DNA from 4 places in the Brevibacillus composti genome. Region 3 is predicted to be linked to each of the others. Evidence: riboswitches for the same ligand, from Rfam matches in the RefSeq annotation. Region 3 holds a riboswitch; each other region holds the start of a gene.
What was found. A riboswitch is a leader RNA that binds a small molecule or an ion and turns the genes downstream of it on or off. The one in region 3 is predicted to bind S-adenosylmethionine.
Positions count from the first base shown of each region.

Region 1: linked by a shared signal. The riboswitch ahead of metK (methionine adenosyltransferase) and the one ahead of JD108_RS04270 (2,3-diketo-5-methylthiopentyl-1-phosphate enolase) in region 3 are both predicted to bind S-adenosylmethionine.
Region 2: linked by a shared signal. The riboswitch ahead of JD108_RS09000 (homoserine dehydrogenase) and the one ahead of JD108_RS04270 (2,3-diketo-5-methylthiopentyl-1-phosphate enolase) in region 3 are both predicted to bind S-adenosylmethionine.
Region 4: linked by a shared signal. The riboswitch ahead of JD108_RS08340 (aminotransferase class I/II-fold pyridoxal phosphate-dependent enzyme) and the one ahead of JD108_RS04270 (2,3-diketo-5-methylthiopentyl-1-phosphate enolase) in region 3 are both predicted to bind S-adenosylmethionine.

Region 1 covers NZ_CP066308.1:4,029,295-4,033,037, forward strand. The annotation lists gene JD108_RS20170 (polysaccharide deacetylase family protein) at 1-267, opposite strand, end outside; gene metK (methionine adenosyltransferase) at 805-2,013, opposite strand; SAM riboswitch class I at 2,150-2,250, opposite strand; gene JD108_RS20180 (hypothetical protein) at 2,304-2,765, opposite strand; gene JD108_RS20185 (S8 family peptidase) at 2,792-3,743, opposite strand, start outside.
Region 2 covers NZ_CP066308.1:1,732,300-1,736,042, reverse strand. The annotation lists gene glpK (glycerol kinase GlpK) at 1-1,267, opposite strand, end outside; gene JD108_RS09000 (homoserine dehydrogenase) at 1,290-2,546, opposite strand; SAM riboswitch class I at 2,633-2,745, opposite strand; SAM riboswitch class I at 2,824-2,934, opposite strand; gene JD108_RS08995 (alpha/beta fold hydrolase) at 3,035-3,743, opposite strand, start outside.
Region 3 covers NZ_CP066308.1:825,761-829,503, reverse strand. The annotation lists gene mtnK (S-methyl-5-thioribose kinase) at 1-594, opposite strand, end outside; SAM riboswitch class I at 749-893, opposite strand; SAM riboswitch class I at 1,116-1,268, shown strand; gene JD108_RS04270 (2,3-diketo-5-methylthiopentyl-1-phosphate enolase) at 1,357-2,571, shown strand; gene JD108_RS04265 (2-hydroxy-3-keto-5-methylthiopentenyl-1-phosphate phosphatase) at 2,568-3,245, shown strand; gene JD108_RS04260 (methylthioribulose 1-phosphate dehydratase) at 3,242-3,743, shown strand, end outside.
Region 4 covers NZ_CP066308.1:1,586,631-1,590,373, reverse strand. The annotation lists gene JD108_RS08345 (aminotransferase class I/II-fold pyridoxal phosphate-dependent enzyme) at 1-190, opposite strand, end outside; gene JD108_RS08340 (aminotransferase class I/II-fold pyridoxal phosphate-dependent enzyme) at 187-1,356, opposite strand; SAM riboswitch class I at 1,452-1,580, opposite strand; gene JD108_RS08335 (pyridoxamine 5'-phosphate oxidase family protein) at 1,664-2,122, opposite strand; gene JD108_RS08330 (DUF5665 domain-containing protein) at 2,275-2,613, shown strand; gene JD108_RS08325 (hypothetical protein) at 2,610-3,743, opposite strand, start outside.

The DNA of each region.
Region 1 (3,743 bases), 1.3 Mb from region 3:
TCCCAGGATGGCAAAATTGACGGACGGAAACTGATAACGCTCCATCACGGGAAAGGCATGGGTGTAATAGCTTTCGTACCCATCGTCAAAAGTGATCAGCACCGCATTGGCGGTGGGCAGCACACCCGTTTCCACAAAACGGACAAACTCTGTCAACGAAATCGGATGAAAGTTGTTTTCGTACAGAAACTCCATATGTTTTTCGAATGCATCAGCACCGATGACATAGCGCTGGTCAGAATTGTCGGTCACATGATGGTACGTCAAAACAACTACCCGATTTCTGTACCATAATGCTGAGGAAACAGCTTTTTCCCGGCTGTCATCTTTTTGTGGCAAAGCTTCGTTTTTCTCACTTGTGCTTATAGACGTAATCACATGGGGGAAAGGTTGCACTTTTGACTCCTCTAGTTGTAAAAAAGAGGATGTCCCGAGCAGTCCGCCAGCTACAACCAGCCCTAAAGTCATGAAAAATACGAGAAGGAAGGGCAGTCTCTTCGGCAAACAGATCCCTCCTCTATGCCTATATAGGAATTTCGACGTACGCAAACAGATTCCTTTATGAACTGAATTCCAGTAAAGCTCCTGTCTATTTACCCATTGCCCGGGAGCATATAAGCGGTTATATCGAATTCCGTGTGCCTTTTAACCAGTAAAACGAATAGCGGGGCTGTAGTGAGAAGAATCATGTTCCCATGCTAAGCTCCGTTCTCCGCCCTGCAGGGAGGCTTCACTGTCCGCTCCACAGCGGCCCCTCAGGCACAAAAAAGAGCCCGGTGAATCACCAGGCTCTCCAGGCATCTGTTATTGCTGCATGAATGCGGCTGCATCCTGCTTGAGCGCTTCCGCCTTGTCTGTGCGCTCCCATGGCACATCCAAGTCATTGCGGCCGAAATGGCCGTAGGCCGCTGTCTGCTTGTAAATCGGGCGGCGCAGATCAAGCTGCTTAATGATACCGGCAGGACGAAGATCAAAATGCTTGCGGATCAGCGTCACCAGATGCTCCTCCGCCACCTTGCCGGTGCCAAAGGTATCGACGCTGATGGAAACAGGCTGCGCCACGCCAATAGCGTATGCTACCTGAACTTCACATTTGTCGGCGAGGCCGGCTGCCACGATGTTTTTCGCCACATAGCGCGCTGCGTACGCACCGGAGCGGTCCACTTTTGTCGGATCTTTCCCGGAGAAAGCGCCGCCGCCGTGACGAGCATAACCGCCGTAGGTATCTACGATGATTTTGCGTCCGGTCAAACCGGCATCACCCTGCGGGCCGCCGATAACAAAACGTCCTGTCGGGTTAATGAAATATTTGGTTTCGGCATCCAGCAGTTCAGCTGGCACAACCGGCTTGATCACATGCTCGGTGAGGTCTTGTTTGATTTGCTCCAGCGTTGCTTCAGGCGCGTGCTGCGTCGAGATGACGATCGTGTCGATGCGGACTGGCTTGTCCCCATCGTACTCCACTGTAACCTGTGTTTTTCCATCCGGGCGCAGATAGCTCAGCTGGCCGTTTTTGCGTACTTCAGTCAGACGGCGCGCCAATTGGTGAGCCATGCTGATCGGCAGCGGCATCAGCTCAGGTGTCTCGTTGCAAGCAAAGCCGAACATCAGGCCTTGGTCGCCGGCGCCAATTGCTTCGATCTCCGCATCTGTCATGGTACCCTCACGCGCTTCCAATGCCTGGTCTACGCCGAGGGCAATGTCTGCAGACTGCTCGCCAATCGCTGTCAGTACGCCGCAAGTGTCGGCGTCAAAACCAAACTTGGCGCGATCGTAGCCGATTTCACGGATGGTGTCACGAACGAGCTTTTGAATATCTACGTAAGTATTGGTGGTGATTTCTCCCGCCACGAGCACCAGACCCGTGGTAACGGAAGTTTCGCATGCGACGCGAGCATTCGGGTCCTTGGACAAAATCGCATCCAGGATCGAGTCGGAAATTTGGTCGCAAATCTTGTCGGGATGACCTTCTGTGACGGATTCAGAAGTAAACAGACGACGCCCTTTTTGCAAAGCCAATGTAAATACCTCCTTTGACCTCATACAAATAGTGTGGTAGCCGAAACAGGTTATTATTAGACGACGGCACAAGCAAAAAAAAACCTTTTCCTGTATGTGAGGAAAAGGTGCTGTGATTGCGTTCCCTACCCTCTTATCGGCCAGAACAGGTTACCGTTCTGCTGGTTAGCACCGCTCGAGTCGGTTGCCGGGCTTCATGGGGCCAGTCCCTCCGCCTGCTCTGGATAAGAGTATCCATTACGGTTTATAGAATAATCGTTTTTATCTCCGGTGTCAATAAGCGGTTAGCGTATTTCGTACTTGCCCCGGACCATGATGTAGGCCACGTTGTCGTACCCCGACTGTAGGCGCAGACCGCGATTGTCAGAGCGGGCAATCAGAAGCAGGTGATTGGCCTGCACGAGTGCTCCGCCGCGCAGGTCGGCTCCTTCGGTAATATCGGTCAAGCCGTCGCCTTTATTGCCTGCTACGGCTTGTACCTTGCCGGTGCGAACGATAAATTCGGTCCCTTCAAAGCCGTAGAGCGTCTGCCCCGGATACAGCTCCACCACGGTCAATCCATTGGAGACACTGCCTCCGCCTCCGCCCAAAGCCTGCCGGATTTGCTGATCAACATAGCTTTTGGTGACAACCGGATCGTCGACCGAACCCGGCACGCCGCCGTTTCCGTCAGCCAGTGCTTGCGATGCAAAGACCGCTGTTCCGACTATGGCCAGGGCGAGAAATCCCTTGGTTGCTTTTTTCATGTTCTATTCTCTCCTTTTCCATCGGATTACAATTGGTAAGCTTTGGCCAGCAGGACGACCACTTCCGCCCGCGTAGCCCTGCCCTGCGGCTTGAATGTTTGTCCGTAGCCGCTGATCCAGTTCCTGGAGGCGAGCGCCTCCACCGCCGGCGATGCCCAATGGCTGGTCGGCAAATCGGCAAAGGAAGATTTGCTCCGCTTGTACAGCAAGAGATCATGCGCCCGCGCCACCATCAGGGCCATCTCTGCCCGCGTGATCGACTGGTCCGGCTTGATGCTGTTGTTCGGATAGCCCTGGATGATGCCGAGCTTGTGCGCTGTCATCATATTGGCATGGGCCCAGTGGTTGGTGGAAAGGTCACGGAACGGACTTTTCCCCGCATAAGGAACGACATTGACACCCTTGGCCCGCATAGACTGAACCAGCATCGTCGCAAACTGGGCTCGCGTGACGGATTGGTCCGGCCGGAAGGTAGCGTCGTCAAAGCCCTTGACCACGCCCTTGCGGCTCAGTCTGGCGATTTCATTTCGGGCCCAGTGCGTGCTGATGTCGCGGTATCCTTCGATCAATGTCTGTTTGGTCAGCGTAAGCCGGTAGGAGTCGTATTTGAACGGCACAAAGCTGTTCAGCCGGATGTAGTATTTGCCCGGCTTCAGCTTCATCCCCAGGACCTCTTTTCCCTGATCGGACAGCTGCGCGACATCATTGGTGGAAACGAGCGCGTAGTTCAGCGTATCGGCACCGTACAGCTCGAGGCGCATCCCGCTCGACACCGGAACAAAAGGTGCCCGGATCGTCACGTACGATTCAGAATCGAGCGTAAATTGGAACCAGTCCTGATCCGTATGGGTCGGCAGCGTCCCCGTCATCAGCGTGCCTCCCGCCAGCGGCGAAGCCTGACGGTAGGTATCATTCGGCTCGTTGGTGTCTTTTCGAATCGGCGTATAGCTCAAATCGAGCTTGTACTCCCCGTTTACC
Region 2 (3,743 bases), 910 kb from region 3:
TTTGGAATTGCATCAGGAACTGATTCATGACGGCTCCGCCATCCACGCGCAGCTTTGTCAGCGGAATGCCTGCGTCCGCTTCCATCGCCTTGACGACGTCTTTGGTCTGGTACGCGAGTGATTCCAGTGTGGCCCGGATAAAATGCTCTTTCGTCGTCCCGCGGGTCAGTCCAAATACCGCACCGCGCACCTCACTGTTCCAGTAGGGAGTGCCCAACCCAACGAACGCCGGAACGACGTAGACACCTTCGGTCGAGGGGACGGAAGCCGCGTAGCGTTCGCTGTCTGCGGAGGTTTTCAGCATCCGCAGCCCATCCCGCAGCCACTGGATCGCCGAGCCGGCCACGAAGACGCTTCCCTCCAGCGCATATTCTACGCGCCCCGACAGTCCCCAGGCGATCGTGGTCAGCAAGCCGTGCTCGGAGCGGACTGCCTCTTCCCCTGTATTCATCAAAAGAAAACAGCCCGTGCCGTACGTATTTTTGGCCATCCCCCGATCGAAGCATGCCTGCCCGAACAAGGCCGCCTGCTGGTCGCCCGCAGCGCCGGAGATGGGCACTTCGGCGCCGAAAAAGAGATCCCTGTCGGTCGTGGCGTACACCTCGGAGCTGCTTCTCACCTCGGGCAGCATGGAGCGCGGCACGTCCAGCAGATCCAACAGCTCCTCATCCCACTGGAGATCGAAGATATTGTACATTAGCGTACGGGAGGCATTGGTATAGTCCGTGACATGGGCCCGGCCTCCCGACAGCTTCCAGATCAGCCAGGTGTCGATCGTTCCAAACAGCAGCTCGCCGCGCTCTGCCTGCTCCCTCGCCCCGTCCACATGGTCGAGAATCCATTTTACTTTGGTGCCGGAGAAATAGGCGTCGATCAAGAGCCCTGTTTTGCTCCGAAACAGCTCGTCATATCCCTGCTTTTTCAATTGCTCGCAAATCGCGGAGGTCTGCCTCGACTGCCAGACGATGGCATGATAGACCGGTACGCCCGTATGTTTGTTCCAAACTACGGTCGTCTCTCGCTGATTGGTTATGCCGATCGCAGCCACTTCCAGCGCTGAGATATTGTGGCTCGCCAATACCTCGCCGATGACGCCGACGACCGAGGACCAGATTTCCAGCGCATTATGCTCGACCCACCCCGGACCCGGAAAAAGCTGGGTGAATTCCTTCTGCGCCAGCCCGACGATGCTGCCTTGCCGGTCAAACAGGATGGCCCTCGAGCTGGTCGTCCCCTGGTCAATCGCCAGCACAACCTTTTTTTCCATCTGCGTCCTCCTTTCTCTCACCTCAGGGAGCCAGTACGGGAAATACATCTGCACGGATGCCAAAATCGCGGTGCAACAGCTCTCCATGCTCATCGGTAAACCCGCTTGCGACGAGGCCGATGCGCAGGACATTTGCCCAATCATACTGAATTCGCTGCTTGACTACCTCAACTCCTGCCCGATCCAAAAAATGCAGGATCTGGTCCGGCGACCCTTGTGAGCCTTCGCTCTCCAGATAACAGAAGCTCCACTTTTGTTCCTGTGGACGGACCTTGTCTGCCTGCCGCTCCTGCCAGATCGGGTGGGGCGTGAAGCGCTGTGTCAGCAAAAAGGCCAGGTCTTCCACAACCGCGCTTGCGGTAGGCAGCTCTCCTGCCCCTTTTCCCATGAACAGGAGATCGCCAACGATGTTTCCCGATACCTGCACGGCATTGTAGGCATCCTGCACCTGGGCAAGCGGATGATCCAGCGGCAGCAGCGTCGGGCTGACAGACAGTTGGATCGCCCCCTCTGTCCGGGAGGCCCGGGCCAGCAGCTTGATTCGATAGCCCAGCTCCTGTGCGAGCGCCAGCTGTCCGAGATGCAGAGAGTCAATCCCCTTCCGCTCGGCCGCATGCAGCGGCAGGGACTCACCGTACACGAGCTGGGCGAGGATGTAGGACTTGTAGAGAGCGTCCCAGCCTTCCACATCAGAGGTCGGGTCCGCCTCGGCATATCCCAGCTCCTGCGCCTGCTTCAGCGCCACCTCATACGGAAGCTGATGCTGCTCCATCTGCGTCAGGATGTAGTTGGTCGTACCGTTTAATATCCCGCTGACTGAGGTGATCTCATTCGTCCGCAGGAATTGGCGGAGCACCCCCAGGATGGGGATCCCGCCCGCGACACTCGCCTCATAGGCGAGCTGCACGTGGTGGCGGTTGGCCAGCTCGACCAGTTCGGCCCCTCGCTTGGCGAGCAGCTCCTTGTTTGCCGTCACGATATGACAGCCCTTTTCCATCAAGGCCCGCACATAGTCATAGGCCGGATCTACTCCGCCCATCACCTCCACGACGATGTCCACCTCTGCGTCCAGCACGTCCTCAAACGAGGTGGTGACCAGATCGCGGTCGATCTGCACCGCCCGCTGCTTATCCGTATCCCGGACCAGCGCCTTGACCACCTCGACACGGCGGCCCAGCCGCTCGGAGAGCTTCTGCTGCTGCGAACGAATGGTCTTCAACACCCCGCCGCCTACTGTTCCGACACCCAGCAACCCAACCTTTACCACACCCGTACTCATCGCCAAACACTCCTTTTTCTTTCAGACCCAGAAAGCGGAAAAGCCCTCTTCCGCAGAAGAAGGCTTGTGTAGAGACGGGGGCCTCCTTCTTATCTTTCAGGACACTTCAAGCGTCCTGCAGGAATTGGCACCTTGTCACGCTGAACGTGACGGTTGCCGGGCTTCATCGGGCCAGTCCCTCCGCCTCTCTGGATAAGAAAGCTGTATATTTTTTGGTAATAAAAAAACCCTCTTCAGACAAGAAGAAGGCCGGCTTTACATACGCACATGCTCTCGCTTCTTATCTGCCAAGACGACAAATCGTCTTGCAGGAATTGGCACCTTGTCGCGCGAACGCGACGGTTGCCGGGCTTCATCGGGCCAGTCCCTCTGCCTCTCTGGATAAGAATGGTGGTAACCTGTTTCGCTTTCATTGTAAAGAATTCCATGAAACACGTCAAGAACATGATCAATCGGGATCCGGCGCTGAGAGGGATACCGACATGCTGTCATCGTTCACGCATTTCACGCAAAAATTGCAGCAGCTCCCGATTGAATGAGTCCGGTCGTTCCTGCGTTAGCATATGCCGTGCTTCGGGTATTACCACCAAGCGGGAGTTTTTTATATGCTGGTGCAGATACTGGCTGCATGCCAGGGGAGTTGTCAGGTCTCCCTCTCCCACGATGATGAGAACAGGCACTTCGATTTCTGCCAAATACTCTCTGCTGTCCGCATTTATGGAGGCGATCATGGAGCCTCTGTAAGCGGCAAGATGATTATCAGCGATGGTCTTTTTCATGTTCTCGATCAACTCGATCGGAGCATTCTCGGTAAACGACCGTCTCGCAATCAACTCAGCCAACTCTTCCATTTTCCCCTGATCGATGTAAGAGAGTCGGCTCTCCAAGCTGGACTGTTTCATATTTTCGGGAAAGTAGGAAAATGTGGCGGCGAGAACAAGCGTCTGAACCTTTTCCGGAAAGTCCCGATAAAACATTTGCGCGATGGCGCCTCCCATGGACAGCCCAACCAGATGCGCCCTATCAATCGACAACTGACACAACAACCGGTTCAGGTCATGCGCATAGGTCCGGATATTCACCTCTTCCGCGGTCCATTCCGACTCGCCATGTCCTCTCAAATCAAAGGTCAATACACGGTACCCATTGTTGACCAACGCCTCTTTTTGCACATCCCAATCTTCCAGCCTTTGGCCC
Region 3 (3,743 bases):
CTCCACCTCTTTGCGGATCAGCGGGTTGAAGTTGTTGGTCGGGGCATCCTCATACGGATCGGTAAAGACCAGATCTTCCGTAATTTTGCATAATTCCGGATTCAAGAATGTTCCGACGAGCGTTTTTTTCTCGTAGGGATGGGCACCCAGATCCGATGTGTAAAAGAGCGTATGCGCCATGAACCGTCCGATGTGCTTGGCAAAGTGAGGGTAGCGCTCCCCTTCGATCAACCCTTTTCTCATCAAGACGTGATCGCTCAGATCCTCCATGACGGTCAGGGCCAGCTCGGCATCATAGTGGTACACCTCCGGCACCAGGTCAGGCACATGCTTGTACTGAATCCGCAGCGCTTCGCTTTCGATGCGGGCGCGGTCCAGCGTCAGCGGCCAGGATTCCCCCACGACGCGGGCGTACGGCAGCGCCTGCTTGACGATCACGCTTTTCCCTGTCGCTTCCTCCCGGATGTGGAAAACCAGATTGAGGTTGCCGTCGCCAATCTCCCGGGATGTCAGCTCGGCTCCCGGTTCGAACAGACCGGGCAATTCTTTTACATACTGCACTGCCTCTTGCTCGCTCAACGCACGATACGCCATGATAGATTGCTCCTCTCCGTTATCATTTCGTCTATTTCCTAAAAGGGTATGCTTCCGCCAAAACAACACGGGCATCAGGGCCCGGCGAACATCAAAAAGACCTCTTTTCCCGAAGAAAAGAGGTCGCAACCGTACGCAGCAAGCGTGTGTCTCCCCCTTATCTTCCAGAATACTTTTGCTTCTGCTGGAATTAGCACCGTGCACATCGCTAGTCATCCGCCTTCAGCGTCTGCTGAGGCCAGCGTATGTCGGTTGCCGGGTATCATCGGGCCAGTCCCTCCACCTTCTCTGGATAAGGTATCCAACGTATGCAGTTTTGATTAGTTTGAATCATACACGCGCCTCTCCATCGCTGTCAACACTTTTTGATGATGATCTTTAAGACAACGCGAGCAACATCGGCCAGCCTTTATACCGTGCCAGACAAACCGGCTTCCCCGCCAAAACAAGGGTTGACTCCCGAAAACGAACGTCATATCATTAGGGGTATCGCAAGACAAAACTCATAGGATTCATTCAAACTCTTATCGCGAGCTGGCTGAGGGACTGGCCCAATGATGCCCGGCAACCGGCGCTCACCTATTTCGGGTGGCGAAACGGTGCTAATTCCAACGGTAAGAGTCGAACCCTGCGGCGTATGATCCGTGTTTCGACTCTAAACCGAGAGATGAGAGGAGACGAACACGTTTACGGAACGAACCGCCTCCCCTCCACGATGGGGAGGCTTTTTATCTGTCTTGAGAGCAAAAGGAGGGTCCCTCATTGAGCGAGCAACGCATCCTCGTCACCTATCTCACTCAGGCCAAAGACTTGCAGAAAAAGGCGGAAGCGATCGCCGTCGGCATGACGGTCGGGAGCTGGACTGACCTGCCCGCTGCCAAGCAGGAGGAGCTGAAGCCCTACCTGGGCGAAGCGGTCGGCAGCCAGACGCTGGACACTTTGGACAACGGCGAGAGCCGCGGACTGATTACGGTCAGTTATCCGCTTCGCAACTTTACAAAAGACATCCCGTCCCTCTTGACCGGCATCTTCGGGAAGCTGTCCATGGACGGCAAAATCAAGCTGGTCGACGTTCAATTCCCGGACTCGTTTCTCTCCGCTTTTCCCGGGCCGAAATACGGCATTGCCGGACTGCGCGAGCGCCTTGGGGCCCATGGCCGTCCGCTCTTGATGAGCATCTTCAAATCCTGCCTGGGACTCCCTTTTGACGATCTGAAGACGCAGTTCCGCGCACAAGCCCTGGGCGGCGTCGATCTGGTAAAGGATGACGAAATTTTCTTTGCCGATGATCGGGCTCCTTTTCTCGAGCGGATTTCCGCCTTTAAACAAATCGCCCGCCAGACCGAAGCGGAGACCGGCAAACCGGTCATCTATGCGGCGAACCTGACTGGACCTGTTCACGAGCTGAACGACCGCGCAAAACGTGCGGTGGAGGCTGGGGCGGACTGCCTTTTGTTCAACGTCCTCGCCTTTGGCTACGACGCCCTGCACCGCCTGGCTGCAGACCCTGATGTACAAGTGCCGATCATGGCCCATCCAGCACTGGCCGGAGCCTTCTATCCTTCGCCGGACTACGGCATCGCCACGCCGCTGCTCCTCGGCAAGCTGATGCGCCTGGCCGGAGCGGATCTGGTACTGTTTCCTTCGCCATACGGCAATGTCGCCCTGAACAAAGCGGAGGCGCTGCAGCTCTCCCAGCATCTGACCGAGCCGAGCGGGAGCCTTCGCCAGTCCTTTCCGGTACCGTCTGCGGGCATCCATCCCGGTCTGGTGCCGCAGCTGTACGAAGATTTCGGCCTGAATCAGGTCGTCAACGCAGGCGGCGGGATTCACGGCCACCCCGGCGGCGCGACGGCGGGCGCCCGCGCCTTTGTGGCAGCGATCGATGCGGTGGTCGCCGGCCGCACCCTGGAAGAAGCGGCGGCGGAATCGGCGGAGCTGGCAGCGGCCCTGCAGAAATGGGGGGCGGGCCGGTGAGCAAATCCCTCGTGCTGTTTTGTGATTTTGACGGAACGATTACGGAAAAAGACAATATCGTCGCCATTATGCGCCGGTTTGCTCCCCCGGAGCGGGAGGAGCTGATCGAACAGATTCTGACCCAGAAAATCTCCATACAGGAGGGAGTCGGGAAACTGTTCCAGCTCATCCCCTCCGCCAAGAAACAGGAGATCATCGACTTCATCGTGGCCGAAGCGGCTATCCGCCCCGGGTTTGAAGAGTTCGTCCGCTTTTGCCGGGAAGAGGGCATCGAGCTGCTTGTCACCAGCGGCGGGATCGACTTTTTTGTAGAGCCGATTCTCGCTCCGTTTGGGCTGGATGTACCCATTTACTGCAACGGCAGTGACTTTAGCGGCCCGAGAATTACGATCACCTGGCCCCATGCCTGCGACGAACATTGCGACAATCGCTGCGGCATGTGCAAAACGACCGTGATTCGCCGCTATGATCCACAGCACTACTACCGCGTCGTGATCGGGGATTCGATTACCGATCTGGCCGGTGCCAAGATCGCCGATTTCGTCATCGCCCGTTCCCTGCTGGCCGAAAAAAGCGAGGAGCTGGGGCTGCCTTACCGGCCGTTTGCCACGTTCCACGATGTGATTGCCGTCTTGCAGGAGTTGAAACGGCAACAGGAGGTTCAACCAACATGACCATAACACTTGAACAGCGCTTGGATGCTTTTCGCCGCCTGGACGACGCCAAGCTGACTTTTGCCCGCCGTGACTGGTTTCCCGGGACCAGCGGCAATCTCTCGATCAAATTGAGCAGCGACCCTTTGCAATTCGCGGTGACAGCCAGCGGCAAGGACAAGACCAAGCTGTCTCCGGAGGACTACCTGGTGGTAGACGGCGATTCGCGCCCGGTAGAGCCGACAGCCCTCAAGCCCTCGGCAGAAACGATGATTCACGTCGTCGTCTATCGGCAGATTCCGCAGGCGCAGGCCTGCTTCCACGTCCACACCGTCTGGAACAACCTGATCTCCGAACTGTACTTCGGGCAGCGGGCCTTTTCCATACAGGGACAGGAATTGATCAAAGGGCTGGGCATCTGGGAAGAAAACGCCCGCATCACTGTCCCCATTGTCGAGAATTTTGCTGATATTCCGACGCTGGCTGCCGCGATTGAAAAAGTGATCACCCCCGAGGTTC
Region 4 (3,743 bases), 760 kb from region 3:
CCTCCAGCACCGCGATCGCTTCTTCCAGAGCCTGACGGGTGGGATTCCCCGATCGCGCATAATCATAGGCTCCCGGCCGGTCCAAATCGGCCTGGTGAAAGGTAGAGGCCTGATAGATGGGCGTCGAGGCCGCCCCGGTGACAGGATCGAAACAAGAGGTTCCGTGCAGCAGCTTGGTTGCAAATTTCATCGGGTACACTCCCCTGCGATCAGGCTCAGGGTGGCGTCGAGCGCCTGGCTGATATCCGCGATTAAATCTTCGGGATGCTCGATCCCGACCGACAGCCGCAGCAGCCGATCGCATACGCCCACGTACTCGCGAATCTCCTGCGGGATATCGGCATGGGTCTGGGTGGCCGGGTAGGTGCACAGCGACTCTACGCCTCCCAGACTCTCGGCAAAGGAGACGATCCGCAGGTGCTCCAGGAAAGGAGCCACCTGTGCGGCAGAGCGCACCCGGAATGATACCATGCCGCTGTAGCCGCTCGCCTGCCCGCTCTGAATCTCATAGCCCGGATGGTCGGTCAGCCCCGGATAAAAGACCTCTGCCACGGCGGGGTGCTCCCGCAGTTTTTCCGCGATCGCCAGAGCATTGCTCTGATGCCGCTCCATGCGCAGGGCGAGGGTTTTCATCCCTCTGAGGAGCAGCCAGCTGTCCTGCGGACCGAGGACGGCGCCGATGGAATTGTGCAAAAACCGAACCTTTTCAGACAACTCCGCTCCCTTTGTCACAATCAGGCCCGCCAGCACGTCATTATGCCCGCCGAGATACTTGGTGGCGCTGTGCAGCACCAGATCGGCCCCCAACTCCAATGGCCGCTGACAGTAGGGTGTCATAAACGTATTGTCGACCAGTGTGAGCAGCCCGTATTTCTTTGCGATGACCGAGACAGCCCGGATGTCGGTAATCTGCATCAACGGGTTGGTCGGCGTTTCGATAAACACCGCTTTTGTCTCCGGCCGCACGGCATCCTCCAGCGCTCGCAGATCGCGCAGGTCCACGTAGCTGAACTGCAGGCCGTAACGGGTCAGGACCTGCTCGAACAGACGATACGTGCCCCCGTACAAGTCAAGCGACACGATCAGGTGATCTCCTTTGGAAAACAAGCCCATCACGGTGTGAATGGCGGCCATGCCCGATGCACAGGCAAAGCCCGCGTCGCCGCTCTCCGCTTCGGCGATGGCTTCCTCTACGACCGTTCGCGTCGGATTGGCCGTTCGTGCATAGTCATATCCTGTACTCTGCCCCAAAGACGGGTGACGATAGGCCGTCGCGTAATAGACGGGAAAGCTGACTGCGCCGGTCGTCCCGTCGCGTCCCACTCCCGCTTGAACCAGTTTGGTTTCTACATGCATCTTTCTCTCTCCCCTCCCATGTTGAACGAGGGCATGAAAAAAGCCCCCTTTTCCTCTGAAAAGAAGGCTTTGTTTACGTCGCCGTAAGCAAACCCTTCTCATCTTTCAGAGCAAAACATCGCTCTGCAGGAATTAGCACCGTATTGTCCTGCTCATACAAGGATCACAGGAAAATTGGTTGCCGGGCATCATCGGGCCAGTCCCTCCGCCACTCTGGATAAGAAGTTTGCTATTCATTTGATTGATCCTAATACTACCGGAAAAAATAAGAAACTGTCAACTTATTTCTTTTTGCTGCTGTCTACTTTTATTCAGCCCCGCGCAGCGCGGTCATCACCTGATTGTCCAGCTTGGCCGCCGCATTTTTGTCATACGTTTTTTCATACTGGGGTTCCACAGAGATACGCGAGCCGTAGAACATGACATCGCGTACAGCTTCAATCGTCACTTCCACCATCGCCAGCTTCAGCGGAACATTCTCCATCCGTTCGGTTTTTACGACCGCCCGGCCATTGATCGCGTAGGATGAACCGGCGCCGATCAAGTGCAGAACGACTTGCGGCTGTTTGGCAATATTGGCCAGGATGCGCGAGCGATTATCGACCGCAAACCGGATGACTTGCGGGGTAGCCGCGTATGTCCAGGAAAGCGAGCTGAGCGAAGGAGCTCCTGACTCGTGGTCAATCGTACCCAGCGTCACAAAGCGCTCCTGTTGCAACAGCCCAAACAATTCCTCCGAAAGTGTCTGGGATACAGTCTCAGCCATTCCGAAGCCTCCTCGTCATAAAGTAATGTCATGTCTATTGTACCTGTCAGGGTAACGATAGGCAAACCTTTCCGGTCCCGCTTGATTCTTGCCCTCATTTTCCCTAGACTGTTAGATACTTGGAACAACAGATGACAGGAGGAGATTTTCAGATGCAGACTACCCCTGTGGACCGCCTGTTAGAAAAGATCGATCAACTGCTCGCCGAATTGCAGGAAGTGCGCAAGCTAAACGAGCGCATGGACAAAATCGCCCTGTTTTTGGAGGATATTCGCCTGGCTGACGTGATTCAAAATTATACAGCCCCGCGCAAGCTGCTTGTCACGAATTTCCTCGCAGGCTTGGCACGGGGCTTGGGACTGACGATCGGAACAGCCATTGTACTCGCCCTGCTGGGCTCCGTCCTGAGCAAATTCTTCGCTGTCCCCATTATCGGCGACTACATTCGCCAAATTGTTGACTACGTAGCCGGTTATTACGGTCAGCCTTAGTCGTCATCCCGTTCATCGTCACGGTCATCGTCGCCGTGATCATCATTGCCGTGTTTTTTCCAATAGCCGTAGGCATTGCCGTTTGGATGCTTCTTCTCTTTGCCCTTGCCCTTTTCCTCCCCGTTAACCGGTGTGCCATGAGGGATGTCGGCAGTCGCGACAGTCTTGCCGTCGATCACCAGTTCCAGACGGACGGATTTGGCGCTGTACGAACGGTTTTTGTACGACAGCTTTGCCTCAAACTCGCCTTCGTCATCCACCTTCACTTCATGTCTGTTTCCGTCTGGCGCAATCACGTATAGCTTCGCCTTCTTGTTCTTGGCGTAGCCGCTTACTTTTCCTTCTACTTCGATTTCCTTGTCTTTGGCATCCAGCTTGGCTTTTCCGGTGATCGTGTACGTGTCAGGCTTGGCCGGATCTGGTTTGGACCGTTTTTCCTCTTTTCCGGTTACAACCACTTCCACCCACTCAGAATCCAGTTTTTTGCCGTCCTTGTACACTTCGACCAGGACTTTTCCTTTGCCCGCTACGGCATCTTTGAAGGTAACCGAGTAGGAACCGACGCCTTCCCACAGCTTTTTCACCCCGGCCCCTCTCGTTTCGCCGTCATAGGTGACGACTACCTTGCCATGTTCGGTATTTACGACCCCGTTTACTTTCAGTTCGCCCTTGCTTTTATCCAGTACGGCCTGGGTATGAATGACTACGTCGCTGTCCACCACTGTCCCGGTATTCACTTGCACCTCACGCGTGTCAACCAGTTTGTCGTCGACATACGCCTTCACGGTAGCGTACTTGGGGGTGGCACTGACGACGGCCGCAAAGCTCACGGTAAAGGTATCTTTGGCCGTCGGCACGACCTCGATCGTATCGCCGTTTGGCTTGACGACCACGACTTTGGTGACGTCTTCCGTCACTTCCCCCCTCAGGTAGGTCGTGTTCTCCTTGGTTTCCGGTGTCAGGCTCAGAAAGCCTTGGTCCTCCTCGTTCAACCGCACTTCCAGGTAGATGTCGCTGTAATACTGATTGTAGATGCGGTTCCATTCCGCTTCATTTTGTTCGATAAAGGTCTGCATTTTTACGTCGAGATTCAGTTTGTCCACGACGATGTACAGATGATCGGCTTGCGT